DNA from 2 places in the Rhodococcus sp. 7Tela_A2 genome. Region 2 is predicted to be linked to the other one. Evidence: predicted binding sites of a transcription regulator. Region 2 holds the regulator's gene; the other holds the start of a gene.
The links. The regulator HspR, encoded in region 2, represses chaperone genes until heat shock. The targets are predictions, from matches to a motif close to ANNTGAGTNNNNNNNACTCANNT.
Positions count from the first base shown of each region.

Region 1: clpB (ATP-dependent chaperone ClpB) is a predicted target of HspR. The motif match lies at 2,410-2,432, and genes of this name have one in related genera.

Region 1 is NZ_JAXION010000087.1:2,114-6,989, reverse strand. Features, by position in the region: gene clpB (ATP-dependent chaperone ClpB) at 1-2,324, opposite strand, end outside; gene TVH25_RS15630 (FAD-binding oxidoreductase) at 2,549-3,709, shown strand; gene TVH25_RS15625 (hypothetical protein) at 3,751-4,227, opposite strand; gene TVH25_RS15620 (AMP-binding protein) at 4,379-4,876, opposite strand, start outside.
Region 2 is NZ_JAXION010000041.1:6,252-11,127, forward strand. Features, by position in the region: gene dnaK (molecular chaperone DnaK) at 1-555, shown strand, start outside; gene grpE (nucleotide exchange factor GrpE) at 552-1,223, shown strand; gene dnaJ (molecular chaperone DnaJ) at 1,255-2,427, shown strand; gene TVH25_RS10025 (heat shock protein transcriptional repressor HspR) at 2,427-2,834, shown strand; gene TVH25_RS10030 (hypothetical protein) at 2,946-3,404, opposite strand; gene TVH25_RS10035 (LLM class flavin-dependent oxidoreductase) at 3,506-4,495, opposite strand; gene TVH25_RS10040 (flavin reductase family protein) at 4,587-4,876, opposite strand, start outside.

The sequences.
Region 1 (4,876 bases), on a different contig from region 2:
GCCAGCTGTGCGAGCTGGATGTCGACGATCTGCGCGAGCTGCTCCTCCGAGAGCGGATCGAACACGACCACGTCGTCGAGCCGGTTGATGAATTCGGGCTTGAACGCCGACCGCACCGCCGCCATCACGTGCTCCTTGTCGCCCCCGGCGCCCAGGTTGGACGTGAGGATCAGGATCGTGTTGCGGAAATCGACGGTGCGTCCCTGCCCGTCGGTGAGCCGACCGTCGTCGAGCACCTGGAGCAGCGTGTCGAACACGTCCGGGTGAGCCTTCTCGACCTCGTCGAACAGCACCACCGAATAGGGGCGACGGCGCACGGCTTCGGTGAGCTGGCCACCCGACTCGTAGCCGACGTACCCCGGAGGCGCACCGACCAGACGCGCGACCGAATGCTTCTCGCTGTACTCCGACATGTCGATGCGCACCATGGCGCGCTCGTCGTCGAACAGGAAATCGGCGAGTGCCTTGGCCAGCTCGGTCTTACCGACACCGGTCGGGCCGAGGAACAGGAACGATCCGGTCGGACGGTTCGGGTCGGAGACACCGGCGCGGGCACGACGCACCGCATCGGATACCGACTGCACCGCCCGGTCCTGTCCCACGACACGCTTGCCGAGTTCGTCCTCCATCCGGAGGAGCTTCGCGGTCTCGCCCTCGAGCATGCGTCCGGCGGGGATACCGGTCCATGCGGCGACGACATCGGCGACGTCGTCGGGCCCGACTTCCTCCTTGAGCATCACGTCGTCACCGGTTGCGGTCCCCGACGCGGCAGCGGCTGCCTCGAGCTGCTTCTCCAGTTCGGGGATGCGGCCGTACCGCAGTTCGGCAACCTTGCCCAGGTCGCCGTCGCGCTCTGCCCGTTCCTCCTCGCCGCGCAGCGCTTCGAGCTGCTCCTTGACCTGGCGTACGGAGTCGATCGCGGTCTTCTCGTTCTGCCAGCGCGTGGTGAGCTGGTTCAGCCGTTCCCGTTCGTCCGCGAGTTCGGCGCGCAGCTTTTCGAGGCGGTCCTTGGAGGCGGCGTCGGTTTCCTTCTCCAGCGCCATCTCCTCGATCTCGAGGCGACGGACGATCCGTTCGACCGTGTCGATCTCCTCGGGACGCGAGTCGATCTCCATGCGCAGGCGCGACGCTGCCTCGTCGACGAGGTCGATGGCCTTGTCGGGAAGGAACCGCGAGGTGATGTACCGGTCCGAGAGCGTCGCCGCGGCAACGAGAGCAGAGTCGGTGATGCGCACACCGTGGTGCACTTCGTACCGCTCCTTGAGGCCACGCAGGATGCCGACGGTGTCTTCGACGCTCGGCTCCCCCACGAAGACCTGCTGGAAACGCCGCTCGAGGGCGGCGTCCTTCTCGATGTACTTGCGGTACTCCTCGAGGGTGGTCGCACCGACGAGGCGGAGTTCACCACGCGCGAGCATCGGCTTGATCATGTTGCCCGCGTCCATCGCGGACTCACCGGTCGCACCGGCACCGACGATGGTGTGCAGTTCGTCGATGAAGGTGATGATCTCGCCGGCGGAGTCCTTGATCTCGTCGAGAACGGCCTTGAGACGCTCTTCGAACTCGCCGCGGTACTTCGCGCCGGCCACCATCGCGCCGAGGTCCAGGGCGACGACGGTCTTGCCGCGCAGCGATTCGGGCACGTCGCCCGCGACGACGCGCTGGGCGAGCCCTTCGACGATCGCGGTCTTGCCGACGCCGGGTTCACCGATGAGCACCGGGTTGTTCTTGGTGCGGCGCGAGAGCACCTGCACCACGCGGCGAATCTCGTTGTCGCGGCCGATGACCGGGTCGAGCTTTCCCTCGCGAGCACGTGCCGTGAGGTCGGTCGAGTACTTCTCGAGTGCCTGGTAGGTGGCTTCCGGGTCCGCGTTGGTCACCCGGCGGTTTCCGCGCACGGCTGTGAAGGCATCCCGCAGGGCCGTGGGCGTCGCACCCTGACCAACGAGAAGCTTGGCGACGTCGGAGTCACCACTGGCGAGACCGACGAGAACGTGCTCCGTGGAGACGAATTCGTCGGTGAGCTCGGTCGCGAGCTTCTGCGCCGCGGAGAGCGCTGCGATCGCTTCGCGACCGAGCTGGGGTGTGGTGGTCGCCCCGGTGGTCTGCGGTAGTGCACCGACGAGCCGTTCGGCTTCGCTCCGCACTGCGGCGGGGTTCACGCCCACCGCTTCGAGGAGCGGAGCGGCGATGCCGTCGGGCTGGTCGAGCAGGGCCACCAGAAGATGTGCCGGCCGGATGTCCGGGTTGCCCGCGGTGGACGCCGCCTGGAGAGCGGCCGTCAATGCGGCCTGAGTCTTGGTCGTCGGGTTGAACGAATCCACCGCACGCCCCTTTCACTTCGAAAACTGCTGATTCCTATACCTGCGGACCGGTGTCCACGAGGTTCGCTATGCACAACGGATACAAGATTGAGTTTGTTCCGCTCAAGTTTCTTGCGGCTGTGATTCACACCATAGCCACAGATCGGGGCGCACGGTGTAGCCGACCGCTCCGTGACCGACTACAGTGACGGCGTCCAGCAGGCGCAGTACGTGGGAGGATGGCGTTGGAGACTTTCGCCATCGCGCGAGTGCAATTGAGCTTCGCGTCGATCGCGGCCACCCCCACCGGCCCTGAACGGTTCGCGTCGGCGTTCTACACCACCCTCTGGTCCGAGTCGACCGGCATTCGCGAACTGTTCCCGGCGGGCATGGAGAGCATGCGGCATCGGTTCACGACCGCGATCGGATGGGTCGTCAACCGGCTGACCGACTTCGGTGCCGTCGAAGCCTTCCTCGGACAGCTCGCACGCGACCACCGAAAGTACGGCGTCAAGCCGGAACACTTCCGCTCGGCGGGCTACGCGCTGCTCTTCGCGATCCGTGAATGCACCCCGATCATCCTGTGGACCGCCACTCTGGAACGGACCTGGGCCGAGGTGATCGGCCGGCTCGTGGAAACGATGGCCGTCGCTGCGGCCACCGACGATCTGCCCGCGGTCTGGGGCGCGACGGTCGTCGGCCACGAGCGAGTCCTTCCCGACGTGGCGATCATCCGCCTCGAGACCGACACACCGATCCCGCACTACGCCGGGCAGTACATGAGCGTGCAGATCCCCCAGCGACCCCACATGTGGCGCTACCTGTCGGCCGCCATTCCGCCGAACCCGCACGGGCAGGTCGAATTCCACGTGCGGCGCGTCTCCTCCGGCTGGGTCAGTCCCGCGCTCGTCAACGAGGTGCGCGTCGGTGACCGCTGGCTGATCGGACCGCCGCTCGGTGGCCTGCGCGTCGATCGCGACAGCGGCCAGGACGTGCTCATGATCGCGTCGGGCACCGGCCTGGCACCGCTCCGCGCGCAGATCATGGAGATGGCGATGCGCGGCACCAATCCGCGAGTGCACCTGTTCTACGGCGGCAAGTACCCGTGCGACCTCTACGACCTCGAGACGCTGTGGCAGATCGCGATGACCAACCCGTGGCTCACGGTGGTTCCCGTCGTGGAGGAGAGGGAGAACCCTTGGTGGCACCCGGTTCCCGTACGGGAAACGCCCAAGGGCCTCCACCGCACGATGTACGGCAAGCTCGGGAAGGTCGTCGGGCAGTTCGGATCGTGGGCCGACCGCCAGATTCAGATCTCCGGCTCACCGTCGATGATCCGGACCACCATCTACGCGCTCTCCGCGGCGGGCACGCCGCGCCAGAACATCAGCTTCGATCCGCTGTAAACCCGCCGCGTCTGTCACCACCGCGCCTGCAAGCACTGCGGTCAGGCGCGTTGCGCGGCAACCGCACGGGCGAACTCCGGATGCGCCTGCGACACCACGAGTTCCGAACCGCAGTCCGCGAGAGTCACACCGAGCGCCGCCCGGCGCGGTTCGATGACGCGCAGTGCAACATAGATGGGCAGGAACGACAGCCCGAAGACGCTGAGCAACACGAACCCGTACACCTTCGGCGCGCCCTGCACGAGCGCGAACACCAACGCCAGGAAGACGATCCCGAGGACCGTACAGGTTGCGGCGGCGGCAATCTGCCAGCGCACGCGGACGGCGACGCACTGCGAGCACGTCGGCCACTCCACGGCAGCGACCTGCACGGTGTACGCGGCTTCGAGGGCCGAGCCGATACGACCGGACTTCCCCTGGGGGCGCACCGCATCCGACGAGACGGTGACACGCACGCGGTCGACCTCGGGTTCGCCGTGGCGGGCACAGATCGGCGGCACCGGCTCGACCGGCCTCATCGCCCCGCTACCCCGCGTATTCACCGTCCCTGTCCCCGGATACTCGACGGCCAATCGCACCTCGACCCGCTGGGGTCCCCCGTTTGCCATGCGACGGAGTATGTCAGGCAGCGATCGAGCAGGGAAGCCGGCCGTTCCGGCGCCGGCAGATCTAGCGGTACGACGCGCGGAGCGTCTTCTTGTCGAGCTTGCCGAGGGGCGTGAGCGGCAGCGAATCGAGAAAGTCCACGGACTTGGGAGCGTGCACGGATCCCTTGGCCGCACGGACCTTCTCGATCAGTTCTTCCGCGGTCACGGTCTGGCCGTCACGCAGCACGACGCATGCCTTGACCGCCTCACCCCACTTCTGGTCGGGCACACCGACGACCGCCACCGAGGCGACGGCGGGGTGGGACGAGATCGCGTCCTCGATCTCCCGGGGGAACACGTTGAAGCCGCCGGTGACGATCATGTCCTTCTTGCGGTCGACGATGGTGAGGAAGCCGTGCTTGTCGGCACGCGCGACATCGCCCGTGTGCAGCCACCCACCGCGCAGCGCTTCTGCCGTCTCGTCGGGCTTCTTCCAGTACCCCTTCATGACGAGCGGGCCGCGCACGCAGATCTCGCCGAGTTCCCCTTGTGGCACTTCGCGCAGGTCGTCGTCGAGCAG
Region 2 (4,876 bases):
TTCGAGCTCGGCGGTATCGCCCCGGCTCCGCGCGGCGTCCCGCAGATCGAGGTCACCTTCGACATCGACGCCAACGGCATCGTGCACGTCACCGCCCGCGACAAGGGCACCGGCAAGGAGAACACGATCAAGATCCAGGAAGGCTCCGGCCTGTCCCAGGAGGAGATCGACCGGATGGTGAAGGACGCCGAGGCGCACGCCGAGGAAGACCGCGCCCGTCGCGAAGAAGCCGAGGTCCGCAACCAGGCCGAGTCGCTCGTGCACCAGACCGAGAAGTTCATCAAGGACAACGAGGACAAGGTGCCGGCCGACGTCAAGGAGAAGGTCGAGGCAGCCGTCAAGGATGCCAAGGACGCTCTGGCCGGTAGCGACATCGCCGCGGTGAAGTCCGCCGTCGAGAAGCTCGCGACCGAGTCGCAGGCTCTCGGCCAGGCCATCTACGAGTCGCAGGGCGGAGCCGACGGCGCAGCTGCCGGCGACGGTGCTGCGGCAGGCGCAGACGATGTCGTCGACGCCGAGGTCGTCGACGAGCCGACCGATTCGGAGAAGAAGTGACGTCGGGTAAGCCCGAGCAGGAACCGGTGACCGTCACCGACAAGCGTCGCATCGATCCCGAGACCTTCGAGGTACGGGACGCGGCCGAGTCGAGTGAGGGCACCGGTGCCCCTGCCGAGGGCACCGTAGAAAACGAGGGCACCGTGAACGAGGGCGTCGTCGAGAACGGGGACGGCGAGGAGGTCCGCGTCGAGGAGATCGTCTCCACCGAAGCGGAACTCGCGGAACGTACCGCGGATCTGCAGCGCGTCTCCGCGGAGTACACCAACTACCGTCGCCGGGCCGAACGCGAGAAGGCCGCCATCGGCGAGTCCGCGAAGGCCTCGGTGGTGGCGCAGTTCCTCGACGTCGTCGACGATCTGGATCGGGCCCGTGCCCACGGCGACCTCGAATCCGGACCGCTGAAGGCGGTGAGCGACAAGCTCACCCGCATTCTGACCGGACTCGGCCTCGTCGGCTTCGGCGACGAGGGCGACGTGTTCGATCCGGAACTGCACGAAGCGGTCCAGATGGAAGGCGACGGCAGCAACCCGGTGCTGGGCACGATCCTGCGCAAGGGTTACCGCGTCGGCGACCGGATTCTGCGGCATGCGATGGTGACTGTCACCGACGGCGATCCGGCGGACACGCCGGAGCAATCGCCGTCCGACAGCGCCGGCACAGAGTAAGAACAACAAGAGCGAGAGGAGGAGACGCCCGGTGAGCCAGCGGGAGTGGATCGAAAAGGACTTCTACAAGGACCTGGGCGTCTCGTCCGACGCTTCGCAAGAAGACATCAAGAAGGCCTACCGCAAGTTGGCTCGGGATCTGCATCCCGATGCCAACCCCGGCGATGCCGCGGCCGAGGAGCGGTTCAAGTCGGTCAGCGAGGCGAACGCCGTGCTGTCCGACCCGGCCAAGCGCAAGGAATACGACGAGACCCGCCGGATGTTCGCGTCCGGAGGTTATGGCGGCGGCTTCCAGCCCAGCGGAGGCGGATTCTCCGGGGGCAGCACCACATTCGACCTCGGTGACCTCTTCGGGGGCGGCGGGGCCGGCGACGGTGGATTGGGCGACCTCTTCGGAGGGCTCTTCAACCGCGGTGCGACACCCGGGGGCGGTGCGAACCGCTCGCGGCCACGCCGCGGCGGCGACATCGAGACCGAGACGACCCTCGACTTCCGTGACGCCGTGCAAGGCGTCACCGTTCCGTTGCGTCTGACCAGTCCCGCGCCGTGCACCACCTGCCACGGCAGCGGCGCCGAGCCGGGCACCAGCCCGCGGGTGTGCCCGCAGTGCAACGGAAGCGGGATCGTCTCCCGCAACCAGGGCGCCTTCGGATTCTCCGAGCCGTGCGACGAATGCCGCGGTTCGGGCTCGATCATCGACAGCCCGTGCCGTGACTGCCGCGGCAGCGGCGTCCAGGAGCGCACCCGCACCATCACCGTGCGCGTACCTCCGGGCATCAAGGACGGTTCCCGCATCCGCCTCGCCGGGCAAGGCGAGGCCGGCCTGCGGGGTGCGCCGTCGGGCGACCTCTTCGTCGTCGTGCACGTCCGGCCCGACCGCGTGTTCGGCCGGGACGGCGACAACCTGACACTCGTATTGCCGGTCAGCTACGGAGAACTCGTGCTCGGCAGCACCGTGTCGGTTCCCACGCTCGACGGCCGGGTCGGTCTCAAGATCCCGGCGGGCACGGCCGACGGCCGGGTTCTGCGGGTGCGTGGCCGCGGCGTCCCCAAGCGCGGGGGCGGTGCGGGAGATCTGCTCGTGACCGTCAAGGTCGCCATCCCGCAGAAGCTCGACGAACAGGCGACGGAAGCGCTGCGCGATTATCTTCGTGCCGAAGAGGCCGGCGGATTCGACCCGCGTGAAGGATGGGCAGGTGCGTGATGAGCGATACGGGAACTCCCCGGAATCTCCCGCCGGATCCCGATGCGCGTGTCTATGTCATCTCGGTCGCCGCAGAACTCGCCGGGATGCACGCCCAGACACTGCGTAACTACGACCGGCTGGGACTGGTTACCCCGCACCGCACCAGCGGTGGCGGACGGCGTTATTCGCCGCGCGACGTCGAACTGCTCCGTGAGGTGCAGCGGCTTTCCCAGGACGAAGGTGTCAACCTCGCCGGGATCAAACGGATCATCGAGTTGACCAACCACGTCGAGGCACTGCAGCAGCGGGTCGCGGAACTGTCCACCGAGGTCGCGCAGTTGCGCTCCGCACGGCGTGATCTGGTGCCCGTGCCGCGCACCAACGCGCTGGTCGTGTGGAAGCCGAGGCACGCGCGCGAATCCTGACGCACAACAGCACAAACCCCCACGTCCGACAGGGCGCGGGGGTTTCGCTTTTCAGTTTCGCTTTTCAGGGGCGTGCGACGCCCGGTAGCAGCGGTGTCGGGAACCGCGGTGTCAGGAACTGCCCCGACCGATCGTGTACGTGACGTTCATGAACGGAAAGCCGGCATCGACCTGCGCGGCAGCGGTGTACGCATGCCTGTTGGCGCCGTCGATCCGCGTGCCGTCGGCATTGGCGATCCCCGTGCCGTGGTTACTGGCCATGAGCACGGCGGTGGCCTCGCCCGGCATCGTGTAGGTGACCTGCATGCCGAATCCGCGTCGATCGGCACTTCCCGCGGTCACGACTTCCGTTGTGTGCGCCGGGACGACGCTCGCCGGTTCGTTCACCCACTGCCCGTAGGGAATGGTCGCCGCGCCGAGCACCATGGGCGCGTCGGTGTCGTTGGTGACCGTCAGCGTGATGGTCGGCGCGTCTGCGGGAAGGGTCTCGCTGCTCGCCGCTGCGGGAGCAGTGAGGGTGGCCGCCGCAGTCAGGGCGACGGCGGCACATACGCGGGTGCGGTACTTCATGGTGCTCCTGCGGTCGACGAGTCGAGGCCGCCGGTTCGGGACGGCCGGCAAAGTGTACCCACGAGTACGGAGCAAGGGTAAGAGACGTCCGGGACCTGCTGTCAGGCCGGGACGAGATCGCTGACCTGGGCGACGAGTTCCAGCGACCGCAACCACGCGTCGCGTCCGGGAGCCGACGACACGACGATCAGTTCGTCGGCCTGCGCGCGCTCGGTAAAGCGGTCGAGGTAGTCGCGCACCTCGGCCGGGGTGCCCACCGCGGTGTTCTTCAGCATCGTGAGGACCTGGTAGCCGGCGGGGGAGTCGAGGAGCAGATCGATCTCCTCCTCGGTGAACGTGCGCCCACGCCCGACCATCTGCACGACGCGTGAACGCTTGGTGGCTTCGAACATCGCTGCCGCTTCGTCGGCGGTATCCGCGGCAATGACACCTACACCGGCGATGACGTACGGCTCCGGGTGCTGCTCGGACGGCTGGTACTCGCGGCGGTACAGCGTGACTGCCTCCTCGAGAGCCTGCGGCGCGAAATGCGACGCGAACGCGTAGGGAAGACCCAGCAGGGCAGCAAGTTTCGCGCCGAAGAGCGATGAGCCCAGAATGTACAGCGGCACATCGGTGCCCTTACCCGGAACCGCGTCGACACCCGGGATGCGCGAGGCACCCTTCAGATACCCCTGGAGTTCGAGGACGTCCTGGGGGAAGCTGTCGGCCGACGACGGGTCGCGTCGCAACGCCCGCATCGTCTTCTGGTCGCTGCCCGGTGCCCGGCCCAGCCCCAGATCGATGCGACCGGGATGCAGCGTCGCGAGCGTGCCGAACTGCTCGGCGATCGTCAGCGGCGAATGGTTCGGGAGCATGATGCCGCCGGCGCCGAGCCGGATCGACGACGTGTGCGCCGCGACGTGCGCGATCAGCACGCTCGTCGCAGACGACGCGATGGTCGGCATGTTGTGGTGCTCGGCGTACCAGATCCGGTGGTACCCCCACCGTTCGGCGAGCTGTGCCATCTTCACGCTGGCGTCGAAACTGTCGCGAGCGGTTTCACCCTCGCCGATATGGGCCAAATCGAGGATGGAGAGAGGAACAGTCACCGAGAATCCTTCGTCCGGGGCCCGCCACCGGCAGCTGGGCACACCCTGGGTGCAACCCGGGGTAGCCGCCCGCTATTCCGGGAGGCGGCCGTCACAGCCGGTCGAAGTGCCCATAGGTGCCGCGGTAGAACAGCAACGGGCCGTTGGACGGCAGCGCTGTCAGGCCGGTGACGCGTGCCACCACGATCGTATGGTCGCCGGCGTCGTGCTCCGTTTCCACGGTCGCCTCCACGCGGGCGAGCGCGCCGTCGAGGGCAGGGGCACCGTTGTCGCCGGGCACCCAGTCGACGCCGCGGAACTTGTTGCCACCGCTGACGGCGAACGCCGCGCACAACGTGCGCTGGCTCTCCGCGAGGACGTTGATGGCGAGAGTGCCGATCT